2 regions of the Providencia sp. Me31A genome follow, and region 1 is predicted to be linked to the other one. Evidence: predicted binding sites of a transcription regulator. Region 1 holds the regulator's gene; the other holds the start of a gene.
What was found. Region 1 encodes sigma-54, which starts transcription at its own class of promoters, with help from an activator protein. Its sites were predicted from a motif close to GTTGGCACANNTTTCGCTNT; they were not measured.
Positions count from the first base shown of each region.

Region 2: the regulator sigma-54 is predicted to act here: its motif matches at 2,970-2,989, upstream of glnA (glutamate--ammonia ligase).

Region 1 is NZ_JBKQGZ010000001.1:109,041-120,969, forward strand. Features, by position in the region: gene kdsC (3-deoxy-manno-octulosonate-8-phosphatase KdsC) at 1-306, shown strand, start outside; gene lptC (LPS export ABC transporter periplasmic protein LptC) at 323-898, shown strand; gene lptA (lipopolysaccharide ABC transporter substrate-binding protein LptA) at 900-1,466, shown strand; gene lptB (LPS export ABC transporter ATP-binding protein) at 1,472-2,197, shown strand; gene rpoN (RNA polymerase factor sigma-54) at 2,238-3,683, shown strand; gene hpf (ribosome hibernation promoting factor) at 3,706-3,993, shown strand; gene ptsN (PTS IIA-like nitrogen regulatory protein PtsN) at 4,087-4,554, shown strand; gene rapZ (RNase adapter RapZ) at 4,669-5,520, shown strand; gene npr (PTS phosphocarrier protein NPr) at 5,528-5,800, shown strand; gene rnk (nucleoside diphosphate kinase regulator) at 5,990-6,400, shown strand; gene ACLPIE_RS00565 (helix-turn-helix domain-containing protein) at 6,531-6,995, opposite strand; gene pmbA (metalloprotease PmbA) at 7,215-8,555, opposite strand; gene yjgA (ribosome biogenesis factor YjgA) at 8,718-9,263, shown strand; gene ACLPIE_RS00580 (hypothetical protein) at 9,434-9,667, shown strand; gene ACLPIE_RS00585 (low molecular weight protein tyrosine phosphatase family protein) at 9,664-9,984, shown strand; gene ACLPIE_RS00590 (RBBP9/YdeN family alpha/beta hydrolase) at 10,180-10,767, opposite strand; gene ACLPIE_RS00595 (barstar family protein) at 10,824-11,114, opposite strand; gene ACLPIE_RS00600 (ribonuclease domain-containing protein) at 11,129-11,605, opposite strand; gene tldD (metalloprotease TldD) at 11,700-11,929, opposite strand, start outside.
Region 2 is NZ_JBKQGZ010000019.1:100,497-112,425, reverse strand. Features, by position in the region: gene typA (ribosome-dependent GTPase TypA) at 1-1,439, opposite strand, end outside; gene ACLPIE_RS16275 (PadR family transcriptional regulator) at 1,872-2,747, shown strand; gene glnA (glutamate--ammonia ligase) at 3,111-4,520, shown strand; gene glnL (nitrogen regulation protein NR(II)) at 4,677-5,726, shown strand; gene glnG (nitrogen regulation protein NR(I)) at 5,736-7,190, shown strand; gene hemN (oxygen-independent coproporphyrinogen III oxidase) at 7,370-8,743, opposite strand; gene yihI (Der GTPase-activating protein YihI) at 8,949-9,464, opposite strand; gene ACLPIE_RS16245 (NCS2 family permease) at 9,826-11,160, opposite strand; gene ACLPIE_RS16240 (amino acid ABC transporter permease) at 11,347-11,929, opposite strand, start outside.

The sequences.
Region 1 (11,929 bases):
CAAACGTTAGGCATTACATATCTTTACCAAGGTCAAAGCGATAAGATTTTGGCGTATCGCGAACTGTTAGATACACTACAGTTAACAGATGAAGAGGTCGCTTACATTGGCGATGACCTGATTGACTGGCCAGTGATGGCAAAAGTAGGCTTATCCGCCGCCGTCGCTGATGCACACCCTTTATTATTACCCAAAGCTGATTACATCACTCGGATCGGCGGTGGCAAAGGTGCAGTCCGTGAACTTTGTGACCTCATCCTTCTTTCCCAAGGTAAATTGGAAGAAGCGAAAGGTTTATCGATATAACGAATAGATTGAATTCATGAGCAATGTGAAAAAGTGGTTAGTCATTATTTTATCCTTAATAGCTCTAGGCCTTATTGGCTGGAATTTAGCGGGTACTGACTCTGCAAACTCAGAGGATAAAGTAATCAATGATGGACAACCCAATTATCAAACTGATGATTCAGTGACTTTTGTCTATAATCCAACCGGAAATTTAGCGTATAAACTCGTTTCCGATAAAATAGATAATTACACTGAAGGGAAAATTACGTGGTTTTCAAAGCCAATTTTAACCACTTATAACGAAGCGGGTGAGCCAACGTGGACAGTTACAGCCTTCAAGGCGAGGCTTACCAATGATAGAGTTTTATATCTATATTGTGATGTTCAGGTCGATAGCTTAACCAAAGACTCACAAATCCAACGAATTACAACTGAGAGTGCAGTTGTCAATTTGACAACACAAGACGTTTCATCTGACGATAAAGTGACCATTATCGGTCAAGGTCTTAATTCAACGGGTTTAAAAATGAAGGGAAACCTTCGCACCAGAACCGCTGAATTAATCGAGGACGTGAAAACTCATTACGTGTTACAACCAGAAGAGCATTAAAATGAATCAAGTAACTAAGAAGCGTTTTATTCAAGGAGCTGTTGCCAGTGCAATTTTGGCGCTTAGCCTTCCTGCGATGGCCTTAAAAAGTGACACGCAGCAGCCAATGACGATTAATTCAGTCAAACAATCTCTTGATTTAGAGAAAAACGTCACCATTTTTACGGATGATGTCGTTCTCAAACAAGGCTCTATTGATATTAGAGCGAATAAAGTTGTGGTCACTCGACCAAGCGGCGACTCTGATAAAATCGTCATTGAAGCTTTCGGCAGCCCTGTTACGTTTTATCAGTTACAAGATGATGGCAAACCCATTAAAGGCCATTCTAATAAAGCACGTTATGAAGTTGATAAACAACTGGTTACTTTAACGGGCAATGCCTACCTTGAACAACTAGACAGTAATATTCAAGGTGACAAAATCACCTATACCGTCCCGACGCAGCAAATGGAAGCATTTAGTGATAAAGGCAAGCGTGTAACGACCGTGCTCCTACCAGCACAGCTACAAGAAAAAGGCCCTGCCGCGAATAAAAATTCATCAGCAAACACGAGTAAGAGTAAATAATCGTTATGGCAACACTAACCGCAGAAAATCTGGCTAAATCCTATAAAAAACGCAAGGTTGTTGAAGACGTCAGCCTTGAAGTTAAATCAGGTGAAATTGTTGGTCTATTGGGGCCAAACGGTGCCGGTAAAACAACAACCTTCTATATGGTGGTCGGTATTGTTCAGCGGGATGCAGGTAAAATTCTGATTGATGGTGAAGATATTAGCCTTCTGCCGTTGCATGAGCGTGCACGTCGAGGGATCGGTTATCTTCCTCAAGAAGCGTCTATTTTCCGTCGCCTAAGCGTTTATGATAACCTAATGGCTGTTTTAGAGATCCGCCATGACCTGAACTCACAACAGCGTAAAGAGCGTGCTGAAGAATTGATGGAAGAATTTAGCATTACTCACCTTCGCGATAGCATGGGGCAATCTCTATCTGGGGGTGAACGTCGCCGTGTTGAGATTGCACGAGCACTCGCCGCTAACCCTAAGTTTATTTTACTTGATGAGCCGTTTGCAGGTGTCGACCCAATTTCAGTTTTAGATATCAAAAAAATTATTCAACACTTAAGAGATTACGGATTGGGCGTATTAATTACTGACCATAACGTGCGTGAAACATTAGATGTATGTGAAAGAGCATACATTGTGAGCCAAGGTCACTTGATTGCTCATGGAACGCCAGCCATGATCTTAGAAAACGAGCAAGTTAAACGTGTTTATTTAGGTGAAGGTTTCCGTTTATAAACCACCGTGTCATTTTTTTCAGGGGGAATAAAGCACATTCATGAAGCAAAGTTTGCAGCTTAGAGTCAGTCAACAACTCGCAATGACCCCTCAGTTGCAACAGGCTATTCGCTTGTTGCAACTGTCTACACTTGAGCTACAACAAGAAATCCAACTCGCTCTCGAAAGCAATCCACTTCTTGAACAAGAAGAGCTTAGTTCTGACGTAGAAACGATTGACGCCTTGAATGATGGCACGGATAGCAGTGAACTTGACACCAAAGATGCTTTAGAAAATCATGATATCCCTGATGAGTTACCTTTGGATGCTGATTGGGATGAAATCTATACTGCTGGAACACCTTCTGGTACTAGTACTGACTATAGTTTTGATGAACTTCCTGTTTATCAAGGTGAAACCACGCAAACTTTACAGGATTATCTGACTTGGCAATCTGAACTTACGCCCTTTTCCGATACAGATAGAGCAATAGCGACTGCAATTATTGATTCAATTGATGATTCCGGCTATCTCACTAGTACAATCTCTGATATTCATGAAGGGATTGATAATCCTGAAATTAGCTTAGAAGAAGTGGTTGCCGTTCTAAAACGCATTCAGCATTTTGACCCATTAGGTGTCGCCGCTCAGGATTTAAAAGAGTGTTTGCTTATCCAACTTTCACTGTACCCGAAAGAAACCAGTGGGCTGCAAGAAGCAAGGCTAATTATTAGCAATCATATTGATTTACTGGCTAACCGTGATTTTAGGCAACTAAGCAAGTTAACCCGTTTAAAAGAAAATACTCTAAAAACTGCGATAGATCTGATCCTGACACTAAATCCTAAACCAGGCCAATCCATCAATACAGGGGAATCAGAATATGTTATTCCTGATGTTTTAGTGAAAAAAATAGCGGGACACTGGCAAGTTGAGCTAAATACAGATAGCATTCCTAAGCTAAGTATTAATAATCATTATGCTTCGCTAGCTGATAATTCAACAAACGATGGTGATGCACAATATATTCGTAACCATCTACAAGATGCAAAATGGTTAATTAAAAGCCTTGAAAGCCGCAATGAAACATTATTAAAAGTGGCAACCTGTATTGTAGAGCAACAACAAGAATTCTTTGAGTTGGGTGAAGAACATATGAAACCGATGATATTGGCCGATATTGCCTATCAGGTAGATATGCATGAATCAACCATCTCTCGAGTAACAACTCAAAAGTTTCTCCATAGCCCTCGAGGCATTTTTGAGTTGAAGTATTTTTTCTCCAGCCATGTCAGTACGGATACAGGTGGTGAAGCCTCCTCAACCGCAATTAGAGCGTTGGTGAAAAAACTGGTTGCTGCGGAAAACCCAGCAAAACCATTGAGTGACAGTAAATTGACGAGTATGCTGGCAGAACAAGGTATTCAAGTCGCTCGTCGAACTGTTGCTAAGTATCGTGAATCGTTATCTATTCCGCCCTCAAACCAGCGTAAACAACTGGTTTAATTGATAAAGTAAGGAAGGTTGTATGGAATTTCAGATTACTGGACACAATATTGAAGTTACTCCAGCATTGCGCGAAACTGTTGAGAAAAAACTCAAGAAACTAGAGCAATTGTTTGATCGTATTAATAGTATCCAAGTTGTCTTGAAAGTTGAAAAAATTCAGCAAATTGCTGAAGCAACCGTGCAAGTCAATGGAGCAGAGCTCCATGCATCCGCGGAAGAAAACGACATGTATGCAGCTATCGACTTGCTAGTAGACAAGCTATCGCGCCAATTAACCAAACATAAAGAAAAATTGAGACAATATTAATACATTGATACGGCTTATTAACTAGCCGATGAATGTTTCAAACCAGATGGTGGCATACATCATCTGGTTTTGTAGTCCTAAGTGAACAAAAAAATGAATAGTGATACAGAAATCCAATTAAACGTTGTTTTATCATCAGCCTGTACACGTAATAATGTTGTATGCACGAGTAAAAAACGCGCCTTAGAAATTATTAGTGAGCTCGCTGCCGTTGAGTTGGAATTACCTGAAAATACGGTATTTGAAGCGTTATTAACCAGAGAAAAAGTAGGCACTACAGGTATTGGCGGCGGTATTGCCATTCCTCATGGAAAACTAAGCGAAAGCGAAAGTGCACGCGCAGTCGGTGTATTTTTACATTTAGAGGAGCCAATTGCGTTTGATGCAATTGACAACCTGCCTGTAGATTTGCTTTTCGCTTTACTTGTGCCATCTGACCAATGCAAAACGCACCTGCATACGCTGTCTCTTATTGCAAAAAAACTCGCAGATAAAACACTTTGTAAGCGTCTGCGTTCTGCACAAAGCGATGATGAGCTATACAGTATAATAACAGAGTAAGTGATAAATTATGTTTCTTGTCATAGCCAAATGATATTGTTATGGTTTCTATTTGTATGACAAGATATGGCTTATAAAGAAACACATCATTAGGAAACAAAGGAGAGTAAGCTCATGGTGCTGATGATTGTCAGCGGCCGTTCCGGTTCGGGAAAATCCGTTGCCTTACGTGCTCTGGAAGATATGGGTTTCTATTGCGTGGATAACCTACCCGTTGTGTTACTGCCGGAGTTAGCAAATTCACTGGCTGATCGTAACATTTCAGCAGCGGTGAGTATTGACGTGCGTAATATGCCCGACAATCCAGAGGTTTTTGAAGAAGCGATTGATAAATTACCATCAACCTTCTCTCCACAACTGTTGTTTTTGGATGCCGATCGCAACACCCTTATTCGCCGTTACAGTGACACGCGCAGGTTGCACCCCCTTTCAAGTAAAAATTTATCTCTTGAAAGTGCAATAGATGAAGAAAATGAATTACTTGAGCCGCTACGCTCTCGTGCTGATTTAGTCATCGATACCTCCGAAATGTCAGTTCATGAATTAGCTGAAATGCTAAGAACACGTTTACTGGGCAAACGTGAGCGTGAATTAACAATGGTGTTTGAATCTTTTGGTTTTAAGCATGGTATTCCTATTGATGCAGACTACGTATTTGATGTGCGCTTTTTACCGAACCCACATTGGGACCCTAAATTGCGACCAATGACAGGGTTGGATCGCCCTGTGGCTGCATTCTTAGATAGGCATACTGAGGTTCATAACTTTATTTATCAAACTCGTAGTTATTTAGAGCTATGGTTACCGATGTTAGAAACCAATAACCGTAGCTATTTGACCGTGGCGATTGGCTGTACAGGTGGAAAACACCGTTCCGTGTATGTGGCTGAGCAACTTGCCGACTATTTTCGTTCCCGTGGTAAAAATGTGCAATCACGCCATAGAACACTAGAAAAACGCAAGTAACAACTCAATGACCGTTAAAGCCACCATAACGCTCAAAAACCGCCTCGGTATGCATGCAAGACCGGCAATGTTACTCTATGATTTAGTTCAACAATTTAACTCAAAGGTTATTTTGCGAAATAATAGTCAAATTGAGGCCGAGGCCGATAGCGTTATTGCAATGTTGATGTTAGACTCGGAACAAGGCAGTAAAATTGATATTGAGGTTAGCGGCTTAGATGAGAACCAAGCGTTATCCGCAATCATTAACCTATTTGAGAGTGGCTTTGACGAAGAATAGTCAATTTTAGCTACCCAATGAACATATCAATCTGCGCTTTTTTAAAGGTAGGCTTAGAGTGTGTGATCCCGATCTCTTCCCTTTAATGCTTATAGCGCCTAATATTTTAAAATAAATTTAATTTCTAGCGACACCCCCTACCTTTTGGGTGGGGGGTGTTTGCTTTGTACGTCTCTATTGGAGTGTGGTATGACAAAGCCAACAATTATTATCAATGATTTAGATGCTGAACGTTTAGATGCACTGATGGAACAACCTGCTTATGCAGGTACACCCGTTGCAGAAGCGCTCAACGATGAATTAGACCGTGCAGATATTCTAAGTCCGCAAGAGATCCCTGCGGATGTGGTCACCATGAACAGCACCGTGCGCTTTTTAGATTTAATCAGCAACGAAGAACGCACGCGCACTTTAGTGTACCCTGCATCCTTAAAAGATAGTGCGGAACAACTGTCTGTCATGGCACCTATTGGAGCAGCACTATTAGGTCTACATGTGAATGATGAAATCAGTTGGGAATTGCCAAATGGCGTCCAAACTCGCGTTCGCGTTCTTGAAATAGTTTATCAACCAGAAGCGGCCGGTGAGTTTCATCGTTAATTCTGATGGTAGCTGAATTAAGAATGGCTTAACGAAAAAAGTTTTATTAAAAAACTCTGATAAGCCTTCTAGCGTATTCAGGCACTCAATTGAGTGCCTTTTTTATTTCAATAGATTGTAATGATATAAACTAAGGCTTTTTCATCATATTTATCAATCTATTATGTTCCCATTGGTGAAAAAGCTTATCCAATAAAAACAGTTTGATTACTTTTATCATTAACAGTCCGCCCCAAATAGCACTCACCCAAATAGGCCAATGACGTTCCGGCGTATAAATATAATTAACGGTATACAATATTAAACAGACAATAATTGCTATTATTATATTTTTCAGCAGCTTTGCTTCATCCCTTACCCGTTTTTTAGCCTCTTCTATGCGATTATCTAGCTCAATACTTTCAGGTAAAGGAGCAGGTGTCAGCTCAGACACGCTCACATTAAATACCGATGCTAATGCACTAAGCGTCTCTAAACTGGGTACCTCATTATTCTCAATGCGTTGGATAGTTCTTGTACTGAGCGATGACAACTGAGCAAGCTGCTCCTGAGACCAAGCTCTTTCTAGCCTCAATTGCTTAACCTTGTTTTCCATAATAACCTACCTTAAAAATTAAATAGTCTTAGGGTATGGCTATACTGTCAGCCCAATACAAAAATGACCACGACAGCACGATGACAGAGTGACGACACCAGAGTGACAGCGATAAAACCTATTTTATAGAGTAAAAAACGCCCAATAAACTGGGGGTGGTTCACATATGTATTAGGCGCCTTATTTCACACAATCAATAAGTAGGAATAACAAAAAGGGCTATTCTCCCGCAATACTCATTTCAGGGATTAACACTGAGCCACACTGAATATTGCTACGAGTTTCAATATCATCGGCAATAGTGACCATGTTCGCCCACATCTCTTTTAAGTTCCCCGCAATGGTAATTTCGCTTACAGGGTATTGGATTTCACCATTTTCTACCCAAAAACCTGAAGCACCGCGCGAGTAATCACCAGTGATACCACTTACTCCTTGCCCCATTAATTCGGTAACGATTAAACCTGTTCCCATTTGCTTGAGCAATGCATCAAAAGAAAGGCCTCTCCCTGCAATACGCCAGTTATGAATCCCCCCTGCGTGCCCAGTACTTTGTAAGCCCAATTTTCTTGCAGAATAGCTGGTCATTAGCCACGTTTGTAAAACGCCATTTTCTACGATATTGCGCTCACAAGTGCGTACACCTTCACTATCAAAAGGTGATGATGCCAACCCGCCCATTAAATGAGGTTGCTCATTGATAGTTAACCAGCTAGGTAGAATCTGCTTACCTAAACTCTCTAATAAGAAAGAAGATTTACGGTAAATACTGCTACCACTGATTGCCCCTACTAAGTGACCAAACAGGCCTGTTGCCACTTCCGCAGCAAAAATGACAGGGGCTTTCATGGTGGGTAATTTTCTTGGCGATAAACGCGCTAAAGTACGACGAGCGCATTCTTCTCCAACCCACTCAGGGGATTGCAGCGCTCCTATACTGCGACCAATGGTATAGGCATAATTACGCTCCATTTCGCCATTTTGTTCGGCAATCACGCAACTTGACATAGAATAACGGCTTGAACAGTAGCTTTGTAACATGCCATGAGAGTTACCAAATACGCGAATCCCATAGTGGCCGTTAAAACTTCCACCTTCTGTATTTACAATGCGTGAGTCTGCATTTAACGCTGACATTTCTGCAATCGAAGCGAGTTTTATTGCTTGCTCCGGTGATAATTCAGTGGCTTGAAATAAATTTAATTCAGGTGCATCAAAGGCTAATAATGATTTTTCAGCGGGACCCGCGCATGGGTCTTCTGAGGTATAATTTGCGATATCAATTGCCGCCTGCACAGTGCGTTCGATGGCTTCAGGGCTCAGATCCGTTGAAGAAGCGCTACCTTTACGTTGCTGATGGTAAACAGTGATCCCTAGCGCGCCATCGCTGTTAAACTCTACATTCTCCACTTCACCTTGACGTGTGCTAACGCTGATCCCTGTACTTTTATTAACAGCCACTTCTGCGGCATCACAACGTGTTTTTGCAAATTCTAATGCCTGTGCGACAGCTTCTTCGAGTTTTTTACGTTGTTGGGTGACTTGTTCAGTTACACTCATGCATTTAGTCCAATAATGAGGGGGAAAAGCGATTTTATACCCTAACACGCAAATGCTAGGTAGTCATAAAGGGGTTTTCCCAGTTACAATAGATAATAGACTGAATGTTAACACTCACAACGCACTTTTACACCACTGCGTTCGGTAAAAAGGAAAATCGATATGGCCAAACAGCCTGATGACTGGCTGGATGATGTCCCAGCGCCACAAGACGAAGAAGACGAGGAAATTATTTGGGTCAGTAAGAGCGAAATTAAACGCGATGCCGAGATCCTCAAAAAACTGGGTGCCGAGCTAGTTGATTTAAGTAAAAGCGAATTAGAACGCATCCCATTAGATACTCAATTACTTGAAGCTATACAGCTTGCCCAAAAAATCAAGCGTGAAGGCCGTCGTCGCCAATTACAGCTGATCGGTAAGCTGTTACGCTCACGTGAGGTTGAGCCAATTACAGAGGCGCTGGACAAGCTGAAAAACCGCCATAACCAACAAGTGGTCATTTTGCATAAGCTGGAAGATTTACGGACTCGCTTATTAGATGGTGGGGATGAGGTAATTGAAGATGTCGTTGCCCTATTTCCAAGCACAGACAGGCAGCAACTGCGTGCCCTAGTGCGTAATGCAAAAAAAGAGCGTGAAGGCAATAAACCGCCAAAAGCCTATCGCCAAATCTTTCAATACTTGAAAGACTTATCTGAAATGGCTTAATCGTCCCTCCCCTCAGCTACGGCTAGGGGATGTTTTTTAAACTGAGCATTAGTCCTAAAAACCTGACCTTTGATTGAAAGCGTGGCTGAAGCGACGTATCATGTCACCGTTAGTCCTATCCTAACCCGTATTATCGCGGCTGCTGAACCCCGATAAATAATGAGGAAGATATGGATAATACCCGAGATAGAGCGTGGCGTAGAGCCAAAGCTCGCACCTATAAATCACGTGATCACCTGAACTCACGCCTAGTTGACTGCTATACCCCAGAAAAAAACTGGAAACATATGTATGGTCGAAGTGAAAAAATGATCCGTGCAGCCCAGCTAGGTATGGCTTATCCGCAAGTTAGTCGTAGTCAACTTGTGCGAAACAGCCTCGAAGAGATACAAAACAGTCAGTGAATATTTTATTCATTTGCAGTAAAAACCAATGGCGTAGTCCAACCGCTGAACAGATTTGGCGCAACCATGACAGTTGGGTCACCCGTTCAGCGGGAACAAGCCGCAGTGCAAAGCGCCCGGTGAATGCCGATTTGATCCGCTGGGCGGATGTGATTTTTGTGATGGAGCAAAAACATAAAAACCGCTTAAAAGCCGATTTTTCACGCTTACTTGAATACAAACCGCTCCATGTTCTCGATATTCCTGATGATTACCCGTATATGGACCCTGAATTGATTAAAATTTTGCAAGATACGGTGCCAAGCTATCTTTATTAGCCATGTGTATTACACGGCAATAACCTATATTGTGCGACCCTCCATATACTAAAAAATTAAATAACCAATTAAATCAATAGAATATTATCCAGAATAAAAAACAGATAACGATTTGATTTATTAAAAGGCTTACCATTTGATAATGATTAATAAGATAAGCGAGGCAGGCACCGATTCGTTTGCCCTGCTTTTCTGTCAGCTAAACTGGTGTTTGATCACACCCAATAACGTTGGAAAGGTTGTATAACCCTCTCTATCAAGGAAATGCCCTGCGTTTTCCTCAACAATAACCTGCGTTTTTAGTGCTTTTGCCAACGCTTTTGATGATTGCGGTGACACTATTTCATCGTTAGTAGATATAACTGAAATGCGTTTATCTGCAATATCAATCAATGAAGCATAATTGAGTGGATTGACTGTATGGCTACGTAGCTCGGGAAGCGTCTGTTGCTCATCATCAAAACCTGACACCAAAATATACCCCGCCACAGATTGCTTTTGGCTTGCGATAAATTGTAATGCTGTTACACAGCCTAAGCTATGACCAATAAAAACGGTATTTTCATCAATATCAAAAGGTAGATTTTGCAGTTTCTGTTGCCATTTTTCAGGCTCAGGTGATAGCGAGTCAGGCATAGTGGGAACATAAACAAATGCCCCTAAAGCCTCCAACTCTGATTTCAACCACGGAAACCAGTTTTTTTCGGGGGACGCTGTATAGCCATGAACAATCACAAATTTTTTATTTTTTAGTGGCAATAGTGCACTGTGGGTGTCGGTCATTCTAAAAGTCCTATTTACTCAATATTATGATTTAAACTGTAACATGAGAAATAGGCCTATCCGTTAGAATTTCGAGTTATATCTAAAGCAAAAATGAATTCCTCTTCCCACATATCTTGAGCATCATTCATCACATCAATAATGTCAGCAAATTTGATACGTTGTTCGGATGACATATGCGAAAAAGTGATCGTCACGGGTAACTCAATACCCGCAGAAACCATGTCCCATAACGCATCAAGGTTATGGCCAAACCAATCAGGTAGCGAAAACTGTTGAGCAAATTGACAATAAAAATCCTCAAATGTCATTATTTTTCTAAAATCAAAGCTCACATGTTTACTCATCGCTCCCCCTTGGCTTATTTCAGTTGTTTAAAGCTTTTATAATGATCTTGGGTGATAAAAATCATGCCATCAGATGAATATAGCAAGCGATCTGCCCCGCGGTGACCACAACGGTAATTAATATCGGCTTCAAACCATTGGCGTCCCTCGGCAATAGGTAAACGTTTCTCTCGGTTGGAAAAACGATCGCCACCAATTGCTCTTGCCGGTAAAACATCACACAGGTTACCTTTTTTAGCGTCCCACCCAGCCTCTCTTGCTTGCTTTTTCGTGATGTAGAAAGCTGGAAGTTTTTGATATTTTTCCATAAAGCTGACGACATTATCTTGCGCGGTCAGCTTATCTATCGTTTGCGGCGTCTCTTTCGGCGTGACGACTTCACGAGTCGGTGGATTTGGCTGTTCAGGTGCACTCGGCTCCCCACCATTAAAATAGAGGCTGATCACAATCAAAATAGCCATCAATGCCACGGGTAAAATGCGTCTATTCATAACGCCTCAGTTATTTTTACTATACTGATAAACAATCGCCCCAGTTACATAAGTCACTGGGGCGAACTACAATCTATTTTTAATTATGCCAATACTAGGCCGTACCACCAACCGTCATTTTATCGAGTTTCAGTGTTGGCTGCCCCACTCCAACAGGGACGCTTTGTCCTTCTTTTCCACAAACACCTACACCTTTATCAAGAGCTAAGTCATTACCTACCATCGAAATTTGTTGCATCGCCTCAACGCCGGAGCCAATCAATGTCGCTCCTTTCACAGGTGAGGTGATTTTGCCGTTTTCAATTAGATAGGCTTCAGAGGTAG
Region 2 (11,929 bases), on a different contig from region 1:
TCACCTGGACGAACATCATCATAATGACTGAAAGTCGAGTACAGTAAACCTGTACCTGAAGTCATTGTCATAAATTCAGTACGGAAGCCAATCAGACCACGACTAGGAATGATGTAGTCTAAACGCACGCGGCCTTTACCATCTGGCATCATGTCACGCAGTTCGCCTTTACGCTCACCTAACGCTTTCATCACGTCGCCTTGGTTTTGTTCTTCAACATCCAAAGTCACTTGTTCAAATGGCTCTTGTTTGCGACCATCGATTTCACGAATGATAACTTTTGGACGAGAAACGGCTAATTCGAAGCCTTCACGACGCATGTTTTCAATCAGAACAGATAAGTGCAGCTCACCACGACCAGAAACGCGGAATGCATCTGGGTCTTGAGTTTCTTCAACGCGCAGTGCAACGTTGTGAACCAGTTCTTTATTCAGGCGGTCAAGGATTTGACGTGAAGTCACGAATTTACCTTCTTTACCACAGAATGGTGAGGTATTAACACAATAGAACATGCTAACTGTTGGTTCATCAACCGCTAATGCAGGCAGAGCTTCAACACTACCCACTTGGCAGATAGTGTCAGAAATATTCAGCTCACCTAAACCTGTCAGAGCAACGATATCGCCCGCTTCTGCTTGTTGTGAGTCAATACGCTCTAAACCTAAGTGAGTCAGAACTTTACCGATTTTACCGTTGCGAGTTTTGCCTTCACTATCGATAACAGTTACTTGTTGGTTTGGCTTAACAACACCACGTTTAATACGGCCAATACCGATTACGCCTAAGTAGCTGTTGTAATCCAACTGTGAAACCTGCATCTGGAAAGGACCGTCGATATCAACGGCAGGTGGTGCAACGTGCTCTACGATAGCTTCGTACAGAGGCGTCATATCTTCAGCCATCTCAGTATGGTCAAGACCTGCAATACCGTTTAATGCAGATGCGTAAACGATAGGGAAATCGAGTTGCTCATCCGTTGCACCTAAGTTCACGAATAAGTCGAATACTTGGTCTACAACCCAATCAGGGCGTGCACCTGGGCGGTCAACTTTGTTGATAACAACAATTGGACGTAAACCGTGGTCGAACGCTTTTTGCGTTACGAAGCGAGTTTGTGGCATTGGGCCATCCATCGCATCAACAACCAGCAGAACGCAGTCAACCATAGACATAACGCGCTCAACCTCACCACCAAAGTCTGCGTGGCCTGGGGTGTCTACGATGTTAATGTGATAACCATTCCATTGGATAGCGGTATTTTTAGCAAGAATGGTAATACCACGCTCTTTCTCCAAGTCGTTGGAGTCCATAACACGCTCATCAACAGTTTCACGTTCACCGAACGTACCTGACTGCTGTAGTAATTTACCCACCAGTGTGGTCTTGCCATGGTCAACGTGAGCGATGATGGCGATGTTTCTTAAATTTTGAATTGACAAGGATTTTTACCGTTTAATTGACAGGAAAGGAATATACTTTTTGAGCCATGAATTTCGCCCAAGTATACTTTCTACGTTAATTTGCTGTTATTTTACACGTTTTTCCGCACAAGTGGAATAAATGTGAAACCCATCACTGTATAAAAAGTTTTTAGCGAAAAAACATCCAGTTGCGTAACGGTGCCAAAATCCCCAATAAAATAGTGAGTATCAGCACCAAGAAACCACAAAGTTACAGAATAATACGCTAAAAATTTAATATTCACAGCCTAAAAAAAGAATAAAAAATAGACTTTCTTTCTTAACTACCACTTTTAATGTCTTTTTGTGTCATTTAGATATATCTAAATTGACGAATTAGATATATCTAAATATAGTGTTTGTATAAAATGAATTCGATATATCTAAAGTTACAAACTAAGGAGTAACTATATGCTAATTAAATCTTGTCGTCATGTCTATTATGCACACCATGACGAAAATCAACGCGGTCACCACGATGGTTGCTGTGGTGCTGAAGGCCGTCACGGTCGTAGCGAACACCGCCATGATCACGATAAATGCTGTCACGGTGGCGATCATCGTAGTCATGGTGACCATTATTATGGCGATAACCGTCACGGTCATGGACACGATGAACGCGGTCACGGTGAAGGTCGCCACGGTCATAGACACGATGAACGCTGTCATGGTGAGGGGCGTCACGGTCATAGACACGGTGAACGCTGTCATGGTGAAGGTCGCCACGGTCATAGACACAGTGAACGCTGTCATGGTGAAGAACGCCAAAGAGGTCGTGGTAGAGGAAAAGGCTTACGCCGTTTATTCGACCACGGTGATCTTCATATCATGATACTCTCATTGGTTGCGAAAAAATCAAGCTATGGCTACGAAATTATTAAAGACATTCAAGAAGCCTCTAGCGGTTTATATGTACCGAGCCCAGGTGTGATTTACCCAACATTAACCCTACTCGAAGAGCAAGGTTTTTTGGAATCACAAATCGTGGAACGTAATCGTAAGAGCTTCACGATAACCCCTGAAGGCGCTGAACATTTAGTGCAGAACAAAGAAACCGAAGAAGTTATTGCCCGCAAGTTAGCCAAAGCCCGCGATATGCAACATGGCGGTAATTTAACGGAAGACATTGAAATGGCAGTCAGCCGTTTTAAAGCTCTGTTACGCCATAAAATGGTTTTAAAACAGCTCAATGAAGAACAAACGCGCCAAATCGCTTCTATCATCAATGATGCTGTAAAACAAATAGAAGAAGTGAATACGTTATTAACTATTAACGATGATGAATAAAGATAAAACATTCATCGCAACACACCTTCATTCAGTCAAATTCAGCTTTGGGTTTAATTTTAAGCCCAAAGTTTGACTCTTTTTTGAGCCCGCCTCATTATATTCACCAAAATAGTGCAACTCCTTTAGAAAATTGCATCAATATGGTGCAATTAAGCCCTATTTTTAATCAACATTGTTATCATGTACACGTAACAATCAGTATTTACTATACTTAAAAAAGTTGGCACGCTTTTCGCTTATCTATTTACATTGAGCGAGCGGCGTATTTTTTCCCTACACTGCTACGCCAGACAAACCAACAAACATATCTGCCAATTTTATGTGTGATTTGTTGATTAGACCCGATCAGGAGAGCCGAGAATGTCCGCTGAACATGTTTTATCGTTAATTAAAGAGCACAATGTTAGATTTATTGATCTGCGTTTTACCGATACTAAAGGTAAAGAGCAACACATCACTATCCCTGCTCACCAAGTTGACGAAGACTTCTTTGAAGAAGGCCAGATGTTTGATGGTTCATCTATCGGTGGTTGGAAAGGTATCAATGAATCAGACATGGTATTAATGCCTGATGCATCAACGGCTGTGTTAGATCCATTCTTTGCTGATGTCACCTTAATTATCCGTTGCGATATTTTAGAGCCGGGTACAATGCAAGGTTATGACAGAGATCCACGTTCGATTTCAAAACGTGCTGAAGATTTCCTGCGCTCTAGCAAAATCGCTGATGTCGTTCTGTTTGGACCGGAACCTGAGTTTTTCGTCTTTGACGACATCCGTTTCGGCAACAACATGCATGGCAGCTACTATCATATCGATGATATCGAAGCGGCATGGAATACAGGCACTAAATATGAAGGTGGAAACAAAGGTCATCGCCCAGCGGTACAAGGTGGTTATTTCCCTGTCCCTCCCGTTGATTCTTCACAAGATTTACGTTCTGCTATGTGTACAACAATGGAAGAAATGGGGCTAGTGGTTGAAGCTCATCACCATGAAGTGGCAACTGCAGGTCAAAATGAAGTGGCTACCCGCTTTAATACCATGACTAAAAAAGCAGATGAAACACAAATTTATAAATATGTTGTTCACAATGTTGCACATGCTTACGGGAAAACAGCAACCTTTATGCCAAAACCTTTAGTGGGTGATAATGGCTCCGGTATGCACTGCCATATGTCTTTATCTAAAGGCGGAGTGAACCTGTTTGCAGGTGATAAATACGGCGGTTTATCTGAAATGGCGTTGTATTATATTGGCGGTATCATTAAACACGCCCGTGCACTGAACGCATTTACTAACCCAACAACTAACTCATACAAGCGCTTAGTCCCAGGCTTTGAAGCACCTGTTATGTTAGCCTATTCCGCTCGTAACCGTTCTGCTTCTATCCGTATCCCTGTAGTGGCAAGCACCAAAGCGCGTCGTATTGAAGTTCGCTTCCCAGACCCTGCGGCAAACCCATATTTAGCGTTCTCTGCACAGTTAATGGCGGGCCTTGATGGCATCATCAATAAAATTCACCCAGGTGATGCTATGGATAAAAACTTATACGACTTACCGCCTGAAGAAGCTAAAGAAATCCCAACTGTATCAGGCTCTTTAGACGAAGCATTGGCTGAGTTAGATAAAGACCGTGAATTCTTAACCCGTGGAGGCGTATTCACGAACGATGCCATTGACGCTTATATCGAATTAGTCCGTAGCGATATTCAGCGTGTTCGTATGGCACCGCACCCTCTCGAATTTGAAATGTACTACAGTGTGTAACACGCCGTTCCACTGTTAGTCTTTGTTGCCGTGAAGCACTTGCCCCATCTTTCGATGGGGCCTTTTCTCTCTACAATAGTGATGGTGCAAAAATCGAATATCGGATGTTAGGTCTATCAGGTATAATGCACCAAAATAGTGCAGGAGCAACATTAGATGAAAACCGAACATTTGCCAGCACCCGAACAACTGCTCGATTCCCTGATTAATAGTGTACTGATTTTGGATTACGATCTGGTTATCCATTATGCGAATCACGCCGCTCTCCAGATTTTAACCCAAAGCCAACGTAAGCTTTATGGTACTCCGCTACCATTGTTATTTAGTTACTGTTCCTTAAATGATGAACTCATGCTAAGTAGCTTAAAAGAAGGCCACAGCTTTACAGAAAACGAAGTCACACTCGTCTTTAATAACCATTCCCATGTGATGTCATTTAGTGCACAGCCATTTTCTGAGCAATTTATTTTGGTTGAGCTTTCCCAATTAGACAGCCAACGGCGCCTTAGCCAAGAATTGGCGCAAAATGCCCAACAACTGGCGGCGCGTGAATTAATTCGTGGGCTCGCCCATGAAATTAAAAACCCTCTCGGCGGCTTACGAGGGGCGGCACAATTATTGTCGAAGGCACTGCCAGACCCACAACTTAATGAATATACACAAGTTATCATTGAGCAGGCTGATCGCCTGCGTGTGCTCGTTGATAGGTTACTTGGGCCACAATACCCTGGGCCAAAAACTCAGCAAAGCATTCACCATATAATGGAGAATGTGACCCGCTTGGTATCCTTAGAAAAACCCGATAATGTAACACTCACTCGTGATTATGATCCGAGTTTGCCTGATTTAGAGTATTACCCTGACCAAATCGAGCAAGTGTTGTTAAACGTGACACGCAATGCACTGCAAGCACTAGCTGGAACAGAGGGTAATATAACGCTGCGTACGCGCACGGCCTTTCAGGTAATGTTACAAGGCGAACGCTATCGCCTTGCAGCACGTATTGATATTGAAGATAACGGTCCGGGTATTCCATTAGCAATTCAAGATACCTTGTTTTATCCCATGGTCAGTGGGCGACCTGATGGTACTGGGCTTGGCCTATCAATTGCTCGCAGTTTAGTCGATCAACACGCAGGAAAAATCGAGTTCACCAGTTGGCCGGGGCACACTGAGTTTTCCATTTATCTACCCATTAAGAAATAGGAGATAACCATGATGCAGGGAAAAATTTGGGTTGTTGATGACGACAGTTCTATTCGTTGGGTATTAGAGCGCGCACTCAATAATGCAGAGTTTACCTGTACCTGCTTTGATAGTGCTGATGCCGTTCTCGCGGCCTTAGAAGCCTCATGCCCTGATGTGTTGCTCTCTGATATCCGTATGCCAGGCACAAATGGTATTGAGCTGCTAAATACCATTAAACAATCGCACCCCCTTTTACCGATTATTATCATGACAGCGCACTCAGACCTTGATGCTGCCGTGAATGCCTATCAATCAGGGGCATTTGATTATCTCCCCAAACCTTTCGATATTGATGAAACTGTCGCATTAGTCGAACGCGCCCTTAATCATAGCCGAGAACAAAACCATACTGACCGTGAAGCTAAACAACCCGCCCCCGTTGTTTCTTCAACCATGATTGGCGAGGCTCCTGCAATGCAAGAAGTTTATCGGATCATCGGCCGCCTATCACGCTCATCTATCAGTGTGCTCATCAACGGTGAATCAGGGACGGGGAAAGAGTTAGTTGCCCATGCATTACACCAACACAGCCCTCGCGTTAATGAGCCTTTTATTGCCTTAAATATGGCGGCTATTCCTAAAGACTTAATAGAGTCCGAGCTGTTTGGTCACGAAAAAGGCGCTTTCACGGGTGCCACGCAAGTCCGCCAAGGTAGATTCGAGCAAGCGAACCATGGCTCGTTATTTTTAGATGAGATTGGCGATATGCCTTTGGATGTACAAACCCGTTTATTGCGCGTGCTTGCGGAAGGGCAATTCTACCGTATTGGCGGTTATACGCCTGTCAACGTAGATGTGCGCATTATCGCCGCAACTCATCAAAACTTAGAAAAACGCGTAGAAGAAGGACTATTTCGGGAAGACTTATTCCACCGTCTGAATGTCATCCGCGTACAACTACCGCCATTGCGTGAGCGCATTGAAGATATTCCTCGGCTCGCCCACTACTTTTTGCAAAATACTGCCAAAGAGTTAGGTGTTGAAAGTAAAGTACTGCACCCTGATAGCGAAAAAATCCTTCAACGCTATTACTGGTCGGGTAACGTGCGCCAATTAGAGAACGTTTGCCGTTGGCTAACTGTCATGGCTGCTAGCCAAGAAATTTTACCACAAGACCTCCCTGACGACTTATTGGAAGAGCACCTTGTAAAAAATACGACAGAGGCAAAATCTCAGCCAAACATAAGTCAAATACAACATGTTAACAACGAAGAATGGTTTGAATTATTAGCAAAATGGACAGATAGTGCCTTAATGGCAGGAAAAACAGATCTTTTCTCACAAACAGTGCCATTACTTGAGCGAACCATGCTCAATTGCGCATTACGATACACGAATGGCCATAAGCAAGAAGCCGCCCGTTTATTAGGCTGGGGGAGAAACACTTTAACCCGCAAATTAAAAGAATTAGGGATTGAATAACCAACTTTATAGCGCCTATTTAGACTCATGTACCCGCAGCTTTTCTGCCTATGCTACATTTTATAGTTCGCGTTGCCACTAGGCGTCAAAATGAAGACAGCACGGGGAGCACACACTAAGTATGTAACCCGCATGGCTGAATGAAAACAACAAAGTGGCAGCACGAAATATGACGAACATCAGATGACGCGGGAAAACTGGCGCTGCCTCATCTGATTGCGCAAATACACATCAAAACACATACAAATATTACGAATAAGCAGACGCCCCTGTGGAGTTACTTTGATACCCGCTTCGCTCATTTCAACCAACCCATCTTCAGCCATCGGTTTCAATAACTCTAAATCTTCTTTAAAGTAAGATTTAAAATCTATTGGGTATAGCTCTTCAATTTGCGCGAAATTCAATTGGAAATTGCAAATCAACGTTTTAATAACATCACGGCGTAAGCAATCATCATCCGTCAACATTAACCCACGCCACAGAGCATGCCCCTGCTCTTCAACCTGTGCATAATAGGTTTTCAAGTCTTTCTGGTTTTGCGCGTAGTTATCCCCCAACATACTGATCGCAGAAACGCCTAACCCCAACAAATCACAATCACCTTGGGTGGTGTACCCTTGGAAGTTACGATGTAAAATCCCCTCACGCTGTGCGATGGCGAGCTCATCCTCTGGACGCGCAAAGTGATCCATACCAATAAACTGATAACCATCGCCAGTGAGAGTGGCAATAGTGTCCTGTAAAATATCTAATTTTTGCTCTGCACTCGGTAAATCTGCCTCTTTGATTTTACGTTGCGCCGCAAATAAATTAGGCAGGTGGGCATAGTTAAATACGCTGAGTCTGTCTGGTGATAACTCTGCCACTTTCTTAAGAGTAAATGCAAAACTTTCAGGAGTTTGTTTTGGTAAACCATAAATCAAATCAATACTCGTTGAGGTAAACCCCATTTCTTTGGCTCGTTTAATCAGGGCAAAAATAAACTCTTCGTCCTGCTCACGGTTAACCAGCACCTGAACTTCTTTATTAAAATCCTGTACTCCCATGCTTAAGCGGTTAAACCCTTCATGGCGCAAGTGGTCTATCATATTTAGTTCAATCTCACGCGGGTCGATTTCGATGGACATTTCCATCTCATCCGCAAAATGGAAATGCTTTTTCAATAAACCAACTAAATGGCTAATTTGGGCTTTATCAAGATAAGTGGGCGTCCCACCGCCCCAATGCATTTGGGTCACGATACGGCCTTTTAATAATGAGGCTCGTTGGATAATTTCTTTTTCGATAACTTGTAGATATTCATCCGCCTTATGCTTTTGGCGAGTCACTAATTTATTGCAGCCGCAGAAGTAACAAAGCTTATGGCAAAAAGGAATATGGACGTAGAGCGATAAAGGGCGCTCGGGATAACGTTGCGTTGCTTGAACAAACGCATTCTCATCATAATCTTGATTAAATTCCAAGGCGGTGGGATACGAGGTATAACGTGGCCCTGAATAATTGTATTTTTGAATGAGAGAAAGATCCCAAACAATATTTTGCTCTGACATAACATTCCTCAATTGACCCAAAGATCAAACCATAACAGCGGGTTGCACCTTATTTAATTGTTATTTGATGAGTGTGAAAGTTTCACAACTTACATAATATTATAAATATGTTAGCGAAAAGAGACTTGATGCAACATCAAAGAAAAGTGTGTTAGCAGAAAAATAGCTAAATCCCCCGCGAGCACGAGGGATCGTTTAAACGAAATTATTTACTTTTTAAGATGCGCATAATGTCATCAAGTTTTTCTTCGTCTTCTTCCTCTTCTTCTTCACTATATTCAATACCAAGAATATTCATCAGTTCATCGATACGATCTAAACACGTATCAACATACTGCTGTTCTTTTGCTGTGATGGTTTCACCATCTTCCAGACGCGCTAAAATGCTATCTAAGCGATCATCACTTTCCAGCATTTCCAGCTCTTTTTCTGGCGTCAGTTTTTCTTTAGCAACTGACTTTTCTTTCACCACTGGACGCGCAGCGGGTTTATTATCTTCGACAATTAATGGAATGGGTTTTTTACTACCAAGACGTGGGTCTGCAATAGTAGATTGCACACCTTTTGCTCCATTAGAAGCGGATTCTTGGTTACGGCTACCGGATTTATGACCACGATGTTTTCTCTCGCGCTTACGCTCACGTCCTTCCGCATTTAGCTCTTCTTTAGTTTTACGATACTTTTTCTTTGGCTTAGCAGCCGGTTTTTTTGGTGAATTCATGGTCTGATACCTTGATAAAGTCAGTTTCTGCTGCGAAATCTAGCAGGTTCCCATTAGGGGGGAAAGCACTAGTTTGCAAGTTCAGTGGATTTTTTATTTCACTGTGCCTTCGCAACAGTACTTTAATGATTATACCTTAAATAATTTGTGTTGCATGTAGAGGGATTCGAATAGAAGAAAGAGAAATGTCTAACTCATTAAATGAATTTAAAAAATTGCACCGCTATACAAAATATACTGAGTAATTCTAAATAGTTTGAGCTGTGGCAAGAGAAGCTAATCCCTAGACGCAGACAAAAGTATGTGACTAGGGTTAGCAAACGTAGCTAACACTGCTACAGTTCAAAATATGAAGCGCATTTTAAGCGTCGACAAGAACCATCTTCAGTAAAAACATCGCTGCGACTAAAATCACGCACAGCCCCAGATCACGCCAGCGCCCTGTACCAATTTTCATTGCACAATAAGCAATAAAGCCCAACGCAATACCTTCCGTAATCGAGAAACTAAATGGCATCATCACTGCCGTAATAAATGCAGGGACAGACTCCGTTAAATCATCCCACTTCACACGAGTCAAACTTGAGGTCATCAGAACGCCCACGTAAATTAATGCGCCCGCAGTCGCATAAGCCGGAACCATACCCGCTAGCGGTGAAATAAACATGGTCAATAAGAATAAAATACCGACAACAATCGCCGTTAAACCAGTGCGACCGCCAATAGAAACCCCTGAAGAGCTTTCAATATACGCGGTCACCGATGAAGTGCCCATTGCAGAGCCTGCAACTGAACTTAAGCTATCCACATACAAAGCTTGCTTCATACGCGGGAAAGTGCCGCGCTCATTGGTGATCCCTGCTTTATCGGTCACACCAATCATAGTGCCCGATGAGTCAAACAGGTTAACTAACATAAAGGCGAAAATCACCCCTGATAACGCGATATCTAAAGAGCCTTTAAAATCCACTTGGCCAACCACACTAGAGATGCTTGGCGGCATTGAAAACACACCCGCAAATTTCACATCACCCAATGCCAAACCAATCAATGTCGTAACAGCAATAGACACCAACACAGCAGCGTGGATATTACGAGCGGCAAGGATGGCGATAATAAAGAAACCCAGCGCCCCTAACCAAACGTTATGGTGAGTCAGGTTGCCAATTGAAACCAATGTATCTGGGTTAGCGACGATAATGCCTGAGTTTTTCAGTCCCATCATGGCAATAAATAAGCCGATACCGCTGGTGATACCAACACGTAGGCTAAGCGGAATATTGGCAATAATCCAATAGCGAACACGAAATAGGGTTAAAATGAATAATCCAACTGCCCCCCAAAAGACTGCCCCCATTGCGATTTGCCATGAATATCCCATCGCCCCGACGACCACAAAAGCAAAAAAGGCATTCAGCCCCATTGCAGGTGCTACCGCGATCGGTAAATTTGCCAATAACCCCATGAAGATACTGCCAATAGCGGCAATCAGGCAAGTGGTGACAAACACCGCCTTAATGTCCATTCCTGCAATAGAGAGAATTTGTGGGTTAACAAAGACGATATATACCATCGTCAGGAAGGTCGTGAAGCCTGCAACGACTTCTGTTCGTACCGTCGTACCATGTTCTTGTAATTTAAAAACACGCTGAAACAAGCCCTGCGGTTGCGCCGAGCTAGAAGATTGATTACTCATTAAATATCGCGCCCAAAAAAAGTTTTTTTCGCCCTATACTACAATTAAAAATCGCAAAAGAAAACGATTGCGTGAAACTCTAAAAGCAAAAATATCCTAACTAACTGATACACCAAGATGAAATAATAAAAATAATTCAAAATAGAGGGATGAGAAAATGGTGGCGATTTCACCACCATTTTCAATTTAGGAAAGCGCTAGCAGTTTTTGTCGACGCCAAAACAATAAACGATATTTCGCAGCCTGTTTCTTGGGTTCACGTTGCGCACCGAGTTTTTTCGCCAGTACGTTCGCAATAATTTCTACCGCAAAACACATTACAAAATAGATAAACGCGACAAATAAAAACACCTCTAGGGGATAGACCATCTCGCGGTTATTCACTTGTGTGGCTAAGAATGATAATTCCGCCACCCCAACGATATAAGCCAAAGAGGTATCTTTAATTAGAGCCACCCACTGGTTAATAAACGATGGGACCATCATGCGCAAGGCTTGCGGTAACACAATATTCCACAGTACCTGCCAGCGGCTAAAACCTAAAGACATTCCCGCCTGCCATTGCCCCTGACCAATCGCTAAAATACCTGCCTTGACCGCATGCGCTAAATACGCCGAGGTGATCAAGGCTAACGCACAGACGACAGTGGCGATCCCGGGGATCTCTGTACCAAGTAAAATTGGCAACAGAAAGTAAGTCCAAAAAATCAACATAATGACCGGAATTGCACGGAAAAAGCCTAAAACTGCGGCAAACAGGTTAACCCAG